Regions from separate parts of the Levilactobacillus sp. HBUAS70063 genome, predicted to be linked through region 1. Evidence: predicted binding sites of a transcription regulator. Region 1 holds the regulator's gene; each other region holds the start of a gene.
What was found. The regulator Rex, encoded in region 1, represses fermentation and respiration genes when NADH is low (regulators of the CRP and FNR family bind a similar motif). The targets are predictions, from matches to a motif close to TTGTGAANTANTTCACAA.
Positions count from the first base shown of each region.

Region 2: the regulator Rex is predicted to act here: its motif matches at 2,077-2,094, upstream of pdhA (pyruvate dehydrogenase (acetyl-transferring) E1 component subunit alpha).
Region 3: the regulator Rex is predicted to act here: its motif matches at 3,949-3,966, upstream of adhE (bifunctional acetaldehyde-CoA/alcohol dehydrogenase).

Region 1 covers NZ_JBANSM010000004.1:111,873-117,848, forward strand. Annotated here, with positions in the region: gene V8I28_RS07375 (ABC-F family ATP-binding cassette domain-containing protein) at 1-1,617, opposite strand, end outside; gene V8I28_RS07380 (redox-sensing transcriptional repressor Rex) at 2,043-2,681, shown strand; gene groES (co-chaperone GroES) at 2,942-3,226, shown strand; gene groL (chaperonin GroEL) at 3,291-4,916, shown strand; gene V8I28_RS07395 (APC family permease) at 5,422-5,976, shown strand, end outside.
Region 2 covers NZ_JBANSM010000001.1:436,472-442,447, reverse strand. Annotated here, with positions in the region: gene rnjA (ribonuclease J1) at 1-305, opposite strand, end outside; gene V8I28_RS02160 (DNA-directed RNA polymerase subunit epsilon) at 302-520, opposite strand; gene V8I28_RS02155 (hypothetical protein) at 712-1,209, shown strand; gene def (peptide deformylase) at 1,282-1,842, opposite strand; gene pdhA (pyruvate dehydrogenase (acetyl-transferring) E1 component subunit alpha) at 2,118-3,233, shown strand; gene V8I28_RS02140 (alpha-ketoacid dehydrogenase subunit beta) at 3,236-4,213, shown strand; gene V8I28_RS02135 (2-oxo acid dehydrogenase subunit E2) at 4,295-5,605, shown strand; gene lpdA (dihydrolipoyl dehydrogenase) at 5,613-5,976, shown strand, end outside.
Region 3 covers NZ_JBANSM010000005.1:193,935-199,910, forward strand. Annotated here, with positions in the region: gene V8I28_RS09395 (aggregation-promoting factor) at 95-709, opposite strand; gene adhE (bifunctional acetaldehyde-CoA/alcohol dehydrogenase) at 1,247-3,865, opposite strand; gene V8I28_RS09405 (glycerophosphodiester phosphodiesterase) at 4,278-5,976, shown strand, end outside.

The sequences.
Region 1 (5,976 bases):
CTGCTCGGCCTTCTTGGAAACGTAGTAGTCGTAGTTCCCCAGGTACCGCGTGGTGCCCTCGGGACTGAGCTCGACGACCTGCGTGGCGACTTGGTTGATGAAGTACCGGTCGTGGGAAACGAAGAGAATGGTCCCGTCGAATTCATTGAGCGCGGTCTCCAAGACCTCCCGGCTGTCGATGTCCAAGTGGTTCGTGGGTTCATCGAGCATGAGGAAGTTGTCGTGTTGCATGGCCAGCTTCGTCAACAATAACCGGGCCCGTTCGCCCCCGCTCAGGCTGTGGACGCTCTTGTCCACGTCGGCCCCGGTAAACAGGAAGCTACCGAGGATTGAGCGGATATCGCCCTCGGGTGTGGTGGGGTGGTCGTCCCACAACTCGTGCAGGACGGATTTCTTGTCGTGTAGCGTGGCCTGGTCCTGGTCGTAGTAACCGGTATCGACGCCGGTGCCAAAGATAATCTGGCCCTGAATGGCGGGAATCCGACCCAGAATGGTTTTCAGGAGGGTGGATTTTCCAATCCCATTGGGGCCGACGATGGCCACGGCCTGGTGTTTCTTGATGTCCAGGTTGACCGGTGCGGCCAGAATCTGGCCGTCGTAACCCACGGCGCCGTTGACCACGTCGAGGACCACGTTACCGCTCTGACGCTTGGGCCGGAAGCTAAAACGCGCGGCCTTTTCGTCGCCCTCGGGTCGGTCGATGCGGTCCATCTTTTCCAACTGTTTTCGCCGGGCCTGAGCACGTTTGGTGGTGGAGGCCCGGACGATGTTCTTGTTCACAAAGTCTTCCAGCTTGCTGATCTCGGCCTGTTGTTTGTCGTATTCTTTCCAGGCTAAGCGCAGGCGCTCGGCCTTGTCCGCGATGTAGTGGGAGTAATTTCCCGGGTAATGGTCGAGTCCGCCGTGGGCCATGTCGTAGACGTCGTTGACCACGTGATCGAGGAAGTACCGGTCGTGGGAAACGACCAGGATGGCGCCGGGATAGCCTTGCAAATAGCCTTCCAACCAGGTCAACGTTTCCACGTCCAGGTGATTGGTCGGTTCGTCCAGAATCAGGAGATCGGGACGTTCCAGCAGGAGCTTGGCCAGAGCGAGTTGCGTGCGTTGGCCCCCAGATAACTCGTTAATCGGCTTATCATAGTAGCTTTCGTCGAACTCGAAGCCGTGGAGCACGCCCCGAATCTCGGCCTGATAGCCGTAACCATTCTGATCGCTGAAGTCTTGCTGTAATTGGTCATAGCTTGCACTGATTTGATCAAACTTTTCCTGATCGGCGATGATTGCGGGGTCACTCATCTGTTGTTCGAGCTCGTGCATCCGTTTTTCCATGGCGATGAGCTTGGCAAAGACGCTGAGCATTTCGTTCCAAACGGTCTTGGTCGAGGCCAGACCGGCATTCTGAGCTTGATACCCCATGGTCAGCCCACGCTTAGTGGTAATCTGACCGACATCGGGCGCCGTTTCACCGGCAATCATTTTTAATAGGGTAGATTTACCCGCGCCGTTGCGGCCGACGAGGGCCACGCGACCGTGTTCGGGCACGTCCATGCTGACGTTTTCGAAGAGGACACTGGCGCCGAAACGCCGCGTAACCTGCTGAACTTGTAAAAGAATCACGGTAAACCAACCTCCTTTGTTGTGATGGCTTAAAAGTGAAGGGACGTTACTTTTAGGTTATTTCAATTGCCGACTGTCGTGAAAAAGGACATCCCACAATTTGTTTAGTTTATTGATTAAATTTATCGGACCCATCGCGGCAATTCTGGCCGCATTAACGGGAGCAACCGCCGGTGAGTAATTCCAGCGAGGGCCGGCGTTGCCGACTCTGCCGGCTCGCGTGATTGTCCAATCACTATTTTAGCATATTCTATCGGAAGACCGAAATAACCAAATAAATTGTGAAAAAAACTTGCAAATTCTTTCACAAGATGAACGGTTATGCTATAATCTATAAGAAAGTTGATTTCACAATCCAGACAATTATTTAAATATGAGGCTATCGCTTGTGAACGGTAGCCGGTTTCTTTTAGGAGGTCTCGTTTTTGACAGAACAAAAAATTCCGCGGGCGACAGCCAAACGCTTGCCGATCTATTATCGCTATCTCAATATTTTGCTAGACGCCGATAAGACCCGGGTGTCTTCGACCGAATTGTCCGAAGCCGTTAAGGTTGATTCCGCAACAATTCGGCGGGACTTCTCATACTTTGGCGCCCTGGGTAAACGGGGTTATGGGTATGACGTTGAGAGCTTAATCAAGTTCTTTAAGAAGATTTTGAACCAGGACCGCCTGACCAGCGTCGCCCTGATCGGGGTCGGGAATTTAGGACATGCGCTCCTGAACTTTAATTTCCACCAAGACAGTAACGTCCGTATCAGTGCGGCCTTTGACGTGAAGCAAGAGATTGCCAACACGATTCAAAGTGGGGTGCCCATCTATCCGATGACGGATCTACGGACACAATTGGAAGAACAGCAGATTGAAGTGGCCATCTTGACCGTTCCCTCACAAGTGGCCCAAGAGGTTACCGATGAGGCCGTGTCTGGCGGGGTCAAAGGGATCTTAAACTTCACGCCGCTGCGAATCACGGTGCCCAAGGGCGTTCGCGTTCAGAATGTGGACTTGACCAACGAACTCCAGACGTTGATTTACTTCCTGGAACACTACAATAATTTAAGTTAACGTTTGAATCGTAATCCTCCGGGGTTGCGATTTTTTTTGGCCCCAAGTTGGGGGCGGGGTGGTTGCCTGATTATTCACCTCAATGAGCTGGAAAGCCTGGAACTCTAGGCGATGTGCCGGTGGCGGGGGTGGGACCGTGAATTTGTTTGTCAAATTCCTTGATTTTTATAGGGAAAAACCATATATTAGATATTGTTGATTAGCACTTATGTTAGTCAAGTGCTAATAGTGCTAAAAGTAAGTTTATTGGAGGGATTCAAGTGTTAAAACCATTAGGAGACCGCGTCATTTTGGATCAACCAGAAGAAGAAGAAACCACGGTTGGCGGCATTGTGCTCGCAAGTAACGCTCAAGAAAAGCCACAAACGGCAAACGTTGTTGCTGTCGGTGATGGCCGTGTGTTAGACAATGGCGAAAAGGTAGCCCCAACTGTTAAGGTTGGCGACAAGGTATTGTTTGATAAGTATGCCGGGACTGAAGTTAAGTACCAAGACACCACTTACCTTGTTTTACACGAAAAGGACTTAGTCGCTATCGTTGACTAAGCTTTTCCCACTAAGAAGACTATCCAAATAATTCAAAAATTTTAGTATGAGGTGAATGAATAAAATGGCTAAAGAATTGAAATTTTCTGAAGACGCCCGTAGCAAGATGCTTGCCGGTGTTGATAAGTTAGCTGATACGGTGAAGACCACCCTGGGACCTAAGGGACGTAACGTTGTTTTGGAACAAAGCTACGGCAACCCAACCATCACGAATGATGGGGTAACGATCGCGAAGTCCATCGAACTTGACGACCACTTCGAAAACATGGGAGCTAAGTTGGTTTCTGAAGTTGCTTCTAAGACCAACGATATCGCCGGTGATGGGACCACCACTGCTACGGTATTGACGCAAGCCATCGTTAACGAAGGCATGAAGAACGTCACGGCCGGTGCCAACCCTGTCGGCATCCGTCGTGGGATTGAAAAGGCAACGAAGGCCGCCGTTGATGGTTTACACAAGATGTCACATGACGTCAAGACCAAGGACGACATCGCCCAAATCGCTTCTATTTCATCAGCTAGCGAAGAAACCGGTAAGTTAATTGCCGATGCCATGGAAAAGGTTGGTAACGATGGGGTTATCACCATTGAAGAATCCCGTGGTGTTGACACCAGCTTGGACGTGGTTGAAGGGATGCAATTCGACCGTGGCTACATGTCACAATACATGGTTACCGACAACGACAAGATGGAAGCCAACTTGGACAACCCTTACATCTTGATTACCGACAAAAAGATTGCCAACATCCAAGATATCTTACCATTACTGCAATCCGTTGTTGAACAAAGCCGTTCATTGTTGATCATCGCCGATGACATTACCGGTGAAGCTTTGCCAACGTTGGTTCTGAACAAGATGCGTGGGACCTTCAACGTGGTTGCTGTTAAGGCACCTGGCTTTGGTGACCGTCGGAAGGCAACCTTGCAAGACATCGCGGTTCTGACTGGTGGGACGGTCATCACTGATGACTTGGGTCTTAACTTGAAGGACACCACGATTGATCAATTAGGTCAAGCCCAAAAGGTTAACGTGACTAAGGACAACACCACTGTGGTTGAAGGTGCTGGTGCCAAGGATCAAATCGCTAACCGGGTTGCTGAAATCAAGGGCCAAATCGAAGAAACGACTTCTGACTTCGACCGTGACAAGTTGAAGGAACGTTTGGCTAAGTTAGCCGGCGGGGTTGCCGTTGTTCGGGTCGGTGCCGCAACCGAAACTGAATTGAAAGAACGGAAGTACCGCATTGAAGATGCCTTGAACGCAACGCGTGCCGCTGTTGAAGAAGGCTTCGTTGCTGGTGGTGGAACTGCTTTGATCAACGTGATCAAGGACGTTGCCGCTGTCAAGGCAGAAGGCGACGAACAGACCGGGGTTAACATCGTTCTCCGTGCCCTGGAAGAACCCGTTCGTCAAATCGCTGAAAACGCTGGTGTTGAAGGCTCCGTTGTCGTTGAACACCTGAAGGGTGAAAAGGAAGGCATCGGTTACAACGCCGCTGACGGCCAATACGAAGACATGGTTAAGGCCGGTATCACCGACCCAACTAAGGTTACCCGTTCTGCTCTGCAAAACGCCGCATCCGTATCCGCTCTGTTGTTGACGACCGAAGCCGTTGTGGCTGACAAGCCTGAAGACAACCCAGCACCCGCTGCACCTGCTAACCCTGCAGGCATGGGCGGCATGATGTAAAAACTGAATCGCTAGCTTGCTAGTGGATTAAAAAAGCCAATCGGTGCGCCGATTGGCTTTTTTGTGGTTGCACCTAGTTGGCTAAATATGGCCGTCAGACAAGTCGTTTTGAGCACGGGTCTCTTCACCTGGGAGCACGGGAGAAGGCCCACTACGACCGCCTAGGGATGGTTAAACGGCCATGTGCTTCGGCCAGGCTATGCTGGTCCTTGGGGAGCACCTGGGCAGAGCGGTGACCAGTCGGTAGCGGCATAAAATTTATCAACGGCTCATTTAAAACGTGAAGCGCTTTCTTCTGCCATAGACTGGCAACGGTGAATTGCCGATAATTGGCGGTTACGTCGTCATGGCCAGTTTTCTTAGTTGCTATGCTGAACAAGAGTGGTATTGTGGAGCTAGTTGTAGTAGAATTACGTTTGCGTTTGAAATTGGAACGATTAATAAAGACTTTTTAGGCGGGTGCGAGCCCGTTTTCATTATTTATGGAGATAAGGAGTAAGTAGTCATGTGGCGTTATTTAAAGCGGGTTTTGATTGGGAAACCCCTAAAGACCATGGACGAAGGTGGCCAGGCGTTAACGAAATTTAAGGCGCTGGCCTTGCTGTCATCTGACGCACTGTCCTCCGTGGCTTATGGTACTGAGCAAATTACGACAGTTCTGATTACCTTGTCCGCAGCGGCCTTGATGTATCAATTGTGGGTTGCCGCGCTGGTTCTGGTCCTGTTGTTTGCGATCACGCTTTCTTATCAACAGATCATCCATGCCTATCCGACAGGTGGTGGCGCCTACGTGGTTGCTAGCACCAACTGGGGACAGTCGGCCGGTTTAGTCGCCGGGGGATCGCTGTTGGTTGATTATATGCTGACCGTGGCCGTTTCAACGACGTCTGGGACCGAGGCGATTACCTCGGCAATTCCGGCGTTGTCGCCTTATTCAGTGTTGGTTTCGGTGCTGATCGTTATCGGCATTATGTTGCTTAATTTACGGGGAATGCGAGAGTCGGCGTCCTTTCTGACCGGTCCCGTGTACTTCTTCATCCTGATGATTGTGGTCATGATT
Region 2 (5,976 bases), on a different contig from region 1:
GCCAGCGGACCAGCATACACTGGGACGTTGAGGGCCTTCAATAAATACGGGATACCGCCGATATGGTCTTCGTGGCCGTGGGTAATCACTAGCGCCTTGATCTTGGCTTGGTTTTCAACGAGGTATTGGTAATCGGGGATGACATAGTCGATCCCTAATAATTCGTCTTCGGGAAACTTAATGCCGGCATCGATCAGGATGATTTCATCCTGGAACTGAATGCCGTACGTGTTCTTCCCGATTTCACCAAGTCCACCCACGCCAAAGATAGCGGTCTCGTTATTTTTGACGTTTAACTTGTTCATTCATTGAACTCCGTTAACTTGTAATTCGGATTCTGTTGCTCGTAAGCGAGCGTATTCCCTTCAATCGCTTCGATGAATTCGATATTGTGTTCCGTGTGTTCTTCTACTTGGGCCCGAGCTTCAACTTCGGTGTCCGCTTCCAAGTAAAGAGAATGGGTATCCTCGCGCTTAGGATTCCGCTTTTTATCGTTTTGGTAATAAACTTTATAAATCACTGACAAAACTCCTTTAACAAAATAATTTAACTCGTCAGTGTACCGGCGAGTCATTGGTCCATCCGAACTGCGGGTTGCTTACACAACAATTAGCACAATTTTAGCATAGTTTCAGGCGATTGTATAGAATTACCACTGGACGATAAAACATGCTATGATTAAGCTAACGCAAAGTGAACGGAGGAGACGCCATGGCATTAATAGTAGAGATCATCATTGGGATTATCATTGCCATTGTGATTTATGAAATGATTCACCGCACTATTGTCCAACGGGCCACGCGAATCGTTCGCCGATCTGCCCAGGATGAGACGGATGTGGCGGTCAAGGCGGCCCTCCAACGGCTGGTGAACGAAGACGTGTTGACCGAGCCGGAATGTCAGATTGAGGCGGCCGAAACGGTGGCCGACGTCTGGGGCCGGGGCGTCATGTCGTTTGAGTACAGTTTTCCCGCCGGCATGGATACGGAGCGCCGTTTACCGGAGTTGGAACGGGCCTTCAACCAAGCCTTGGCCAGCTTTAGTGCCGACCACGAGATTAAGTCGGTGGTTCAGGGGTCGGCCTTCGTGGTCAGTGACATCTGGGTCTACACGGGCGAACTCCATCTCGACGTAGCTTATCTGATGAATGAATCGACCGTGGAATATTTAAAAGATTTGAAAAAGTTAGACGATCCCGTGGTTAAGTAAGTAACCGAACTGAAAAGGGCCGCGTCACTTTCGCAGAAATTTGTGAAAGCGGCGCGGTCCTTTTGCAACGAATTACTCAATCATGATGGTATCTTCGGCCCGGCTGAACGGCTGGTCCTTGTCGATGTGGTCGTAGAACAACGTCCCGTGTAAGTGGTCGATCTCGTGTTGGCACACGATCGCGGGGTAGTTCTTCAGGCGAATCTGATGCTTTTCACCGTTGACGTCGAAATAACGCAGGGTGATCCGGTCGTGACGGGGCACGAAGCCCGGCACGTCCTTGTCCACGGAGAGGCAGCCCTCACCCTCGGTCAAGGCCCCCAACTGAACGGATTCGGAGACGATGACGGGGTTGATGATGACGTCGGTGAACGGTGACTTCCCGTTTTCTTCTGCCGGTGGCACCAGGACAGAGGCCATCTTCTTGGAGACGCCGACTTGGGGAGCGGCCAGGCCAACGCCGGCCCGCAGCCCATACTTCTTACATTGCTCAGGGTCTTGGGAGACCACTAAGTATTCCATTAAGTCCTTAGCGAGTTGTTGATCCTCTGCTGATAAGGGGAACGTGACTTCAGCCGCTTCCTTACGCAGTACGGGATCGCCATCTCTGACAATATCTTTCATGAGAAACAAGCGCATTACCTCCGCATTTAATTCATAATTACCACTTATTTTAACATATCACGCCGACAAAATGAAATGAAAGAAAACGGTTTCCATACATTAAAAATAGCGAAAGCTGAGAATCACAAGCATCGTCAAAGATTTTGCAGCAAACCTTTATTTCCGTTAATGAAAGGGCTTGCAACGGTTGTGAAAAAATGGTACTTTAGGGGTGTAGTCAGGAAACGCAACGTTAACTCACTCTTGTTAACAATTTCATATCAAGTGAAAGGAAAGTGTTACTTATGGCTAATGGAAGCAAACAGATTGTAGACTTTGCCAAAATCAAAGCTACGATGGCCGACCCATATAAGCACCCGGTGCAAGTCATTGACCGGGAAGGGAAGGTTGTTGATCCAGACACGTTGGCAAAATATTCAGATGACCAACTTGTTGACTTCATGAAGAAAATGGTTTGGGAGCGTACGTTACACGAACAAACAATGAACTTCTCCCGTCAGGGTCGCCTCGGATTCTATGCTCCAACTGCCGGTGAGGAAGCCAGTGAAATGGGAAGTGTCACAGCATTTAAAGAAAATGACTTCCTGTTACCTGCTTACCGTGATTTACCACAAATGATTCAACACGGTACAACTGTTGCAAAAGGTTTCTTATGGTCTAAGGGTCATGTTCAAGGCAATCAACATGAAAACCCGAACATGCTCTTCCCACAAATTATTATCGGTGCCCAATACGTTGAAACTGCCGGCGTTGCTTTGGGGATTAAGAAGAACGGCGACGAAGACCGCGTTGCCTTCGTCTACACCGGTGATGGTGGGACGTCACAAGGGGACTGGTATGAAGGGGTTAACTTCACCAGTGCCTTCCAAGCACCAGCCGTATTCTTCGTTCAAAACAATGGTTGGGCGATTTCCGTACCACGTAAGAAGCAAACCGGTGCCGAAACCTTAGCACAAAAGGCGGTTGCCATGGGGGTTCCTTCCGTTCAAGTTGACGGGATGGACATCGTGGCCGTTCACGAAGTTTCTAAAGCTGCCCGTGAATTTGCCGCTGCTGGCAATGGTCCAGTGGTAATTGAAACCTTAACTTACCGTTATGGTGCCCACTCTTCAGCCGGGGATGATCCATCGCGTTACCGGACGAAGGAAGAAGAAAAGCCTTGGTTCGATGCCGACCCATTGATTCGGATGCGGAAAGTCTTAACGGACAAGGGTCTGTGGTCACAAGATCAAGAAGACAAATTAGTCGACGAATACAAAGACGAATTTAAGGAAGCAATGAAGGAAGCGGAAGCAGCCCCAGCACAAAAGGTTTCCGACTTCCTGAAGTGGACTTACAATGTTCCTACTCCAGCGGTTAAGAAGCAAATTGCAGAATTCGAAGCAAAGGAGTCGAAGTAATCATGGCTAAAATGACGTATATTAAAGCGATCACTTCTGGTCTGGATCAAGTCTTAAACGATGATCCCAAGACTTTGATCTTCGGTGAAGATGTTGGTAAAAACGGTGGTGTCTTCCGGACCACGGTTGGTCTGCAAGACAAGTATGGTGAAGACCGGGTCTTCGATACCCCATTGGCTGAATCCGGAATCTTAGGTTTGGCAATCGGGTTATCCTTAACCGGTTGGCGGCCAATTCCAGAAATCCAATTCATGGGATTCACGTTCGAAGCCATGGATGGGATTGTTGGCCAGTTAGCCCGGGATCACTACCGGTTCGGTGGTCAAAAGAACTTCCCAGTTACGGTACGGACGCCATTTGGTGGGGGGACTCATACCGCCGAAATGCACGCGGATAACTTGGAAAACTACTTTACCAGTACCCCTGGCCTGCGGGTGGTTACCCCAGCTAATCCATACGATGCGAAGGGCTTAATCATCTCCGCAGTCGAAAGCGATGATCCGGTGCTGTTCATGGAAAACTTGAAGCTCTACCGGTCAATGAAGGATGAAGTTCCTGATGAAAAGTACACGGTTCCCCTAGATTCTGCTAAGGTTGTACGCGAAGGGACCGATATTACCATCGTGGCTTACAGTGCAGAAGTCAACGAATCCTTGACGGCCGCCGATGCCTTGGCTAAGGATGGTATTTCCGCCGAAGTCATTGACTTGCGGTCACTGTCACCAATTGACACGGACACCATCTTTGCTTCGATCGACAAGACCCACAAGGTGGTTGTCGTCCAAGAAGCACAACGGATGGCCGGTGTTGGTGCCGTCGTGGCTTCGGATATTGCCGAAGAAAAGATCATGTCCTTGGACGCCCCAATCGGTCGGGTCGCTGCGCCAGATAGCGTTTACCCATTCGCCCAAGCCGAAAATGATTGGATTCCAAATGCCGATGACATTGAAGCCAAGGTCCGTGAAATCGCGAACTATTAAAATGTAACCGCTCTACTTAATTAAAAGATAAAACTCGATGTGGGAACATTCTGCATTAAATGAAAGAAAGGAAGTTTTCCCATGGCTTATACGTTCAAACTCCCTGAGCTCGGTGAAGGAATGGCTGAAGGTGAAATTTCTTCATGGCTCGTGAAAGAAGGAGACGCCGTTAAGGAAGACGACACGTTAGTCGAAATCCAAAACGATAAGTCTGTTTCGGAATTACCATCACCCGTCGATGGTACGATTTCAAAAATTGTCGCACAGGAGGGGGATACCGTTGAAATCGGTGATCCATTGATCGTCATTGATGACGGTTCAGATACCCCACCTGACTTAGGCAAGGGTGGCGATGCAGCGCCTGCCGAAGAAGCAGCTCCAGCACCAGCCGCAGAACCCGCAGCCGCTGCGCCAGCGCCAGCTGCTGCCCCAACCGGTGTGCCGGCCGCCGCTGATCCGAATAAGTTAGTAATGGCCATGCCATCCGTTCGGCAATACGCCCGGGACAAGGGTGTTGATATTACCCAGGTTGCCCCAACCGGGAACCACGGCCAAGTTTTGAAGGCCGATATTGATAACTTCAACGGCGCCGCTGCCCCAGCACCAGCCGCCGCAGCCGCTCCTGCTGCGCCAGCTGCCGCTAAGGCCACGGGCCAAGCAATCAAGCCTTGGAACGCCGACCGGCCAGAACTGGAAACGCGTGAACCAATGTCCCCAATGCGGAAGATTATTGCCAAGAGCATGCGGACTTCCAAGGATATTGCGCCACACGTTACCTCATTTGACGAAGTTGAAGTTTCAGCCTTGATGGCTAACCGGAAGAAGTACAAGCAAGCCGCTGCCGACAAGGGCATTCACTTGACCTTCTTGCCGTACATCGTTAAGGCCTTGGTTGCCGTGATGAAGGACTTCCCAGAACTGAACGCCTCCATCGACGACACCACCCAAGAGATTGTGACGAAGCACTACTACAACATTGGGATTGCGACGAACACGGACCACGGTCTGTACGTACCAAACATCAAGAACGCGGACTCCAAGGGAATGTTTGAAATCGCTAAGGAAATTAGTGAAAACACCCAAGCCGCTTACGATAACAAGTTGTCACCAGCATCCATGGCCGGTGGTTCTATCACCATCAGTAACGTTGGGTCCATTGGTGGCGGCTGGTTCACGCCAGTTATTAACCAACCTGAAGTTGCGATTCTGGGGGTTGGCCGGATTGAAAAGGCACCTTACGTCAACGAAGATGGCGACATCGTGGTTGGTCGGATGCTGAAGCTTTCCATGAGTTACGATCACCGTTTAATCGACGGAGCCTTAGCTCAAAATATCTTAAACGAAATGAAAGCATTGCTTCACGATCCAGAAATGCTCTTAATGGAAGGATGACAGAAATATGGCAGATGTTGAAAAAAAGGATACCGTCATCATTGGTGCCGGCCCCGGCGGCTACGTTGCTGCGATTCGGGCTTCTGAATTAGGCCAAAAGGTTACGTTGGTTGAAAAATCTGATACGCTGGGCGGTGTCTGCCTGAACGTTGGTTGTGTTCCTTCCAAAGCGTTAATCCAAGCGGGTCACCGGTTAGAACAAGCCAAGGATGGTTCCACTTACGGGATTTCGACGAGTTCGGCTGAGATCGACTTCAAGAAGACCCAAGACTGGAAGCAAAAGAAGGTTGTTGACCGGATGACCAGTGGGGTTAAGATGCTGATGAAGAAGCATCACGTTGACGTGGTCAATGGTGAAGCGGTCTTCTTGA
Region 3 (5,976 bases), on a different contig from region 1:
ATAGAAGAAAACGTCCTAAAACGCACAAAAAAGCCCCCACGGACCTGCATCCATGAGAGCTTACTTGATTTAAACGATTAAATGAGCTGAGTTTTTAGTACCAGCCGTTTGCTTGCCAGAAAGCTTGGGCAGCAGACCATGAACCGTAACGGGAAGCAACGTAGCTGTTCGCAACCTTTTCTTGGTTAGCGGCAGAGTAGTCACCGTTTAGGTAGGAAGCACTCAATTGGTACTTACCGACGTATTGACCGTTACGTGCTGAGTATGAACCACCGGATTCCTTACCCGCAATCCAAGCCTTGGCACTGGCTTCGGAGCCAGAAACACCCGTAGAAGCAGACGTGGTGCTGCTAGTAGCGGCTTGGTTAGAGTAAGACGTGGTTGCTTGACTAGTCGTGGATTGGCTAGTTTGAGCCGTCGTGTTGTTGCTGTAGTTTTGGCTAGCAACGTTAGCAGCAGTCGTTGACGTCGTCGTGCTGGTTGGCACGTTTAACGTTTGACCTACATAAATTAAGTTGCTGTTGGCAAGGCTGTTAGCCTTTTCGATGGCGTTGACTGACGTGTTGTACGTGTTAGCTAATGACCAAACAGAATCCCCCTGCTTGACCGTAACAGTATCGGCGTTAGCCGTTTGCGTTGAGGCGAAGAGACCGGCACCGACAACGGCTACCGTCCCTAAAGTCGTAACTAAAGCTTTTTTGATATTCATAAGAAATGAATGTCCTCCTTTGTTTGCTTAACGGCTATTAGAATAACTGATGGGTATTACATTCAAATTGATGTTAGATTACACGGAGGTTAAGAAAAATATTACATTATGACATTCCGTAATATTTGTAACTCCACCGTAATATAAAACGCTTTAATCAGCCAATTTTTACCCATTTTGGCGAAAAAGGCCGGTGTTTTTACGTGCTTTTTGCACTGAAAATCGCGATTTTTTTATGCTTTTTAATGATAATTCGATGAAAATTCGGTCATTTTTGGCAAAATTCACCAAAATCACGCGTGAAATTCTCGATAACCGTCAGCAATTCTCCCCCAAAGATCGCCTAATTTCACCCTAAAACGACAACCGTCATCGCCAATAACCGGTTCCTTCTATTCAAAAAATTCGCTATTTCTTCCTTTTCCGTCTCCGCCACCCCTTGCTTTTCCATATCAAACCGATCTCCACGGCTCATATAATATAGTAGAAAACGAAAAAACGGTCGCCCTTTTCAGAGCGACCGTCCCGGGTTAACCGTTATTTTTCAACGTTTTTCCCGTCATATTCATCAATCATGATCTGCTTCAATTCTGACACTAGCGGTTCCTTTGGGTTAGCCGTAGTGCATTGGTCTTCAAAGGCCAATTCCGCTAAGTGATCCACGGTCTTGTCGAAGTGGGCCTTATCCACCCCGTTAGCCTTCAGACTCAGGGTCACACCAACCGAGTGAGCCAAATCAATAACCTTCTTGACTAAGGCTTCCTTCAATTCTTCCTTGGTGTTTCCTGACAGACCCAGGTACCGAGCAATCTGTGCGTAGTCTTCATCCGCCCGGAAGTACTCGTACTTCGGCCACATAGCCAGCTTCGTTGGTTCCTTGAAGTTGTACCGGATAACGTGTGGCAGGGTGATGGCAATCGCTAACCCATGAGGTAAGCCAAACTCGCCACCCAATTTGTGGGCGATGGAGTGGTCCACCCCGAGGAAGGCGTTGGCAAAGGCCATGCCAGCAAGCGTCGAAGCGTTATGCATTTCTTCACGCGCCGTAACATCCCCATTGTAGGAGTTCGTCAGGTTTTCCATGACTAACTTGATGGCTTGTAAGGACCATGGCCGCGTGTAATCGGAGGCCATCGCTGAAACGTAAGATTCGATGGCGTGGGTCAAAACGTCCAGTCCGGAGTAAGCCACCGTCTTCTTCGGTACCGTTTGGATAAATTGCGAATCCACGATAGCCACGTCCGGCGTCAAGGCGTAGTCGGCCAATGGGTACTTCACGTGGGTCTTGGAATCGGTAATCACGGAGAATGGCGTTACTTCGGAACCCGTCCCAGAAGTCGTTGGAATGGCCACGAATTGGGCCTTGTGTGGCTTGTGGAACTTGTAAGTCCGCTTCCGAATATCCAAGAACTTCTGCTTGGCGCCAAAGAAGCTAGCGTTCGGATCTTCGTAGAATAACCACATGTTCTTGGCGGCATCGATTGGCGAGCCCCCACCTAAGGCAACGATGGTATCCGGCTTGAACGTCCGCATCTGCGCAACCCCACGGTTAACCGTATCGGTCGTTGGGTCGGGTTCAACGTCTGAGAACAGGGAGTATTCAATGCCATCTGGTTGCCGTTTCAATTCATTTAAGACGGTGTCAACGTAACCCAATTCCACCATGGATGGGCTGGTTACCAGGAAGACCCGCTTGATGCCAGGCATATCGTCCAGGTAACGGACAGACGTCTTTTCAAAGTAAACTCGAGGTAATTTAATCCACTGCATATTATTTCGCCGCTTTGCAATCGTTTTGATGTTCAACAGGTCAAATGAGGAAACGTTATGGGACACGGAGTTCTTGCCCCATGAACCGGTTCCTAAGGTTAATGAAGGAATCATTTCGTTGTAAAGGTTCCCGATTCCCCCGATAGCGGATGGCGTGTTAACCAAGACCCGACTGGCCTTCATCTTAATCCCAAATTCCGTAGCGAGATCATCGTCCATCGTGTGGATGCCGGCCGTGTGACCCAATCCACCGAAGTGGAGGAGTTCATCACAGAGTCTGAAGGCATCCTCGTGGCTCTTGGCCTTGTAGACGGACAGAACGGGTGACAGCTTTTCTTGAGACAGCGGGAACTTAGGACCCACACCCTTCAATTCGGCTGCCAAGACCTTGGCCGTTGCGGGTACCTTAATCCCAGCAAGTTCGGCAATCTTTTGGGCCGACATCCCGGCAACGGGACCCTTAACGCCGCCTTCTGGCCGGAACATTGCGTCGGCTAAAGCTTTCTCGTCGCTCTTCTTAATGAAGAAGACGCCGCGAGCTTCCATTTCCTTCTTCACATCGTCGTAAATCTCTTGGTCAATCACGGCGCTGTTCTCGGAAGCACAAACCATCCCGTTATCAAACGTCTTCGATAAAACAATGTCGTAAACGGAACGCTTGATGTTGGCCGTCTTTTCAATGTAAGCCGGACCGTTACCAGGACCAACCCCTAAGGCTGGCTTCCCAGTGGAGTAAGCGGCCTTAACCATCCCAGGACCACCAGTAGCCAAGACGCTGGCCACCATTGGGTGATTCATCAATGCCGTCGTGGCTTCCAGGCTAGGCTTGTCGATCCATTGAATCACGCCTTCTGGGGCTCCTGCAGCAATCGCTGCATCCCGGACGACCTTGGCAGCCATCACGGAAGACTTCTGTGCTTGTGGGTGAAAGGCGAAGATGATTGGGTTCCGCGTCTTCACCGCAATCAAGGACTTGAACATTGCCGTTGACGTTGGGTTAGTCACGGGCGTCACCCCGGCTAAGATACCCAGGGGTTCGGCGACCGTAATCAATTGACGTTCACGGTCATCCTTGATGATGCCGACCGTCTTATCATGCTTGATTGAGTGCCAGATTTCTTCGGTGGCAAACATGTTCTTAACGGCCTTATCTTCCATCACACCACGACCGGTTTCTTCGTAAGCGGCCTTGGCCAATTCCATATGCTTGTCCAAACCAGCAATCGCCATTTGGTGAACGATGTGGTCAACTTTTTCTTGGGTAAAGTCATCCATGGCGCACAGAGCATCATGGGCTTTCGCGGTCAACCGGTCGATCATTTGGTCAACGGTTTCGCCGTTTTCTTGTTTTTTAGCTTTTGGGTTTTCTTTCACGTCTTTTAACATTCTTATGCCTCCATTTGAAAACATCTTGTTAAGTTATTCACGAGTTAAATCATATCACCTTTTTGAAATTCTGCAAGAGGTTTATGTTAAAAAAATCACAACTAGTTAGATTGGCAAACAAACCCACTGATAGCAAGGCTTACAGCCACGGCTAATGTAAGCGCATACACTTCACCAAAACTTTTTTAAAATTATTTTTATATGTATTTTAAATCACAACCAGTCCTTTCTTTTTCATTGCAATCGTTTACGTGGCGCGTAACGTTTGTCGTTGCCAAGCTTTTTTCACTTAACTTAACCGATTTTCGCCCGTCCGTTTGCAGACTATGCTAAAGTTAGCTTAGACGTGGTGTATCTGCGGCATTTCCCGCTGGAACACCACCCTACTTATTAATCGGAAAGCGTGATTTTTATGCGGCCTTGGGCTTTTTGGCGCGATGCCAACCATCACTTCTTTAGCCATTGGGGAAGCTACGTGACCCTCGTCTTCTTGACGAACCTCGTGGTCAGTTACATTGCCGTCCCCATCTTAACGTGGCTGACTTCGGCACTCATGCGATGGCAACACGTACCCTATATTTCTTACACCAACATCGGATCGCTTGTTCTTAATCATCCCCTCGCCATCGTGGGACTGCTTCTCATTCTCCTAGCAATCGTGACCCTAATTTACTGGCAATTTGCTTACTTATTACTGGGAATTACCAATATCCGCCACGGACGGCCACAGACCATGCTCGGCATTTTGGGGGATACCATTCGTAGTATTGCCGGCGCCTCCCCCAGTACCTTTCTTTTCTTTATTGTTTATTTTATTGTTCTCATGCCATTCGCGAGCGAACTCTTCACCACGCCCCTGCTCAACAAGGCTAAGATTCCCGCCTTTATCATCAGTTATCTCATGGATAACAACGTCTTCGCGGTCCTCCTCGGCATCTTCTACGTCGGCGCGGCCTACCTGGGCATTCGACTCATCGCTGTGCTTCCGCTGATGATGATCGACCACTACCACAGCCGCGAAGCCATTCGCCTCAGCTGGCAACGGACGCGCGGCCACTTCTGGAACTATTTCTTCAAAATTATCGTGACCTTAATCATGGTCAGCATTGCCGTGGCTTTCATCTACGCCGCCTTATACGTCGGCCAAGTCTTTTTCGACAAGACCCACGTGGCGTTGGTCGCGGCCACGATTAATCTATTTTTGATGGAAGTCATTACGGAATTTATTGTCTGCTACGCCACCGTGATCTTCATGATGGTGATTCTCAGTAGCCACGATATCCATCAGACCACACCATCCATGCTCTTTAGCTTCCGCGAACCGGCCAAGACTCGACTACGAACCCGCGCGTTGATTGTCAGCGGCCTCGTTGTCATTAGCGCCGCGCTGGTTGGATTCAACCTGATTTATCTCAACGGTCTGGCTATGAGCAAACCGTTGACCATTGCCCACCGGGGTGTGGATAACGGCAATGGCGTGCAGAACACGATTCCCGCCATGGTTAAGACCAGTCGGGAGAAGCCGGACTACGTGGAAATGGACATCCGAATGACCAAGGACCATCAATTCGTGGTCATGCACGATGGCAACCTAAAGGCCCTCGCTGGCATCAATCGCAAGGTCTCCTCGTTGACTCTCAAGCAACTCACCCACATCACCGTGACCGAAAATGGCTACCAGGCCAAGATTCCTAGCTTTAACCACTACCTCAATTCGGCCATCCAACATCATCAGAAACTCCTCATCGAGATTAAAACTGGCGGAGCCGACACGAAGGACTTGCCGGAGCGGTTCTACCGGCAGTTTGGTGCCCGCATCCTGGCCAATCACGAACAGGTGCATACGTTAAGCTACACCATCATGAACCGACTGAAGAAAGAACATCCCGAGTTGTTCGTCAGCTATATTCTGCCGTACAACCTCACCTTCCCCCACACACGGGCCAACGCCTACACCATGGAGGAAACCACGCTCAACGACACCTTCATCGAGCAGGCCGACCGGGAACACAAGAAGGTTTACGCCTGGGACATCGATGATATAACCACCATGGACCAGATGATGTTTATCGGCGTCAACGGGGTCATCACCAACAATCTTCACCTGATTC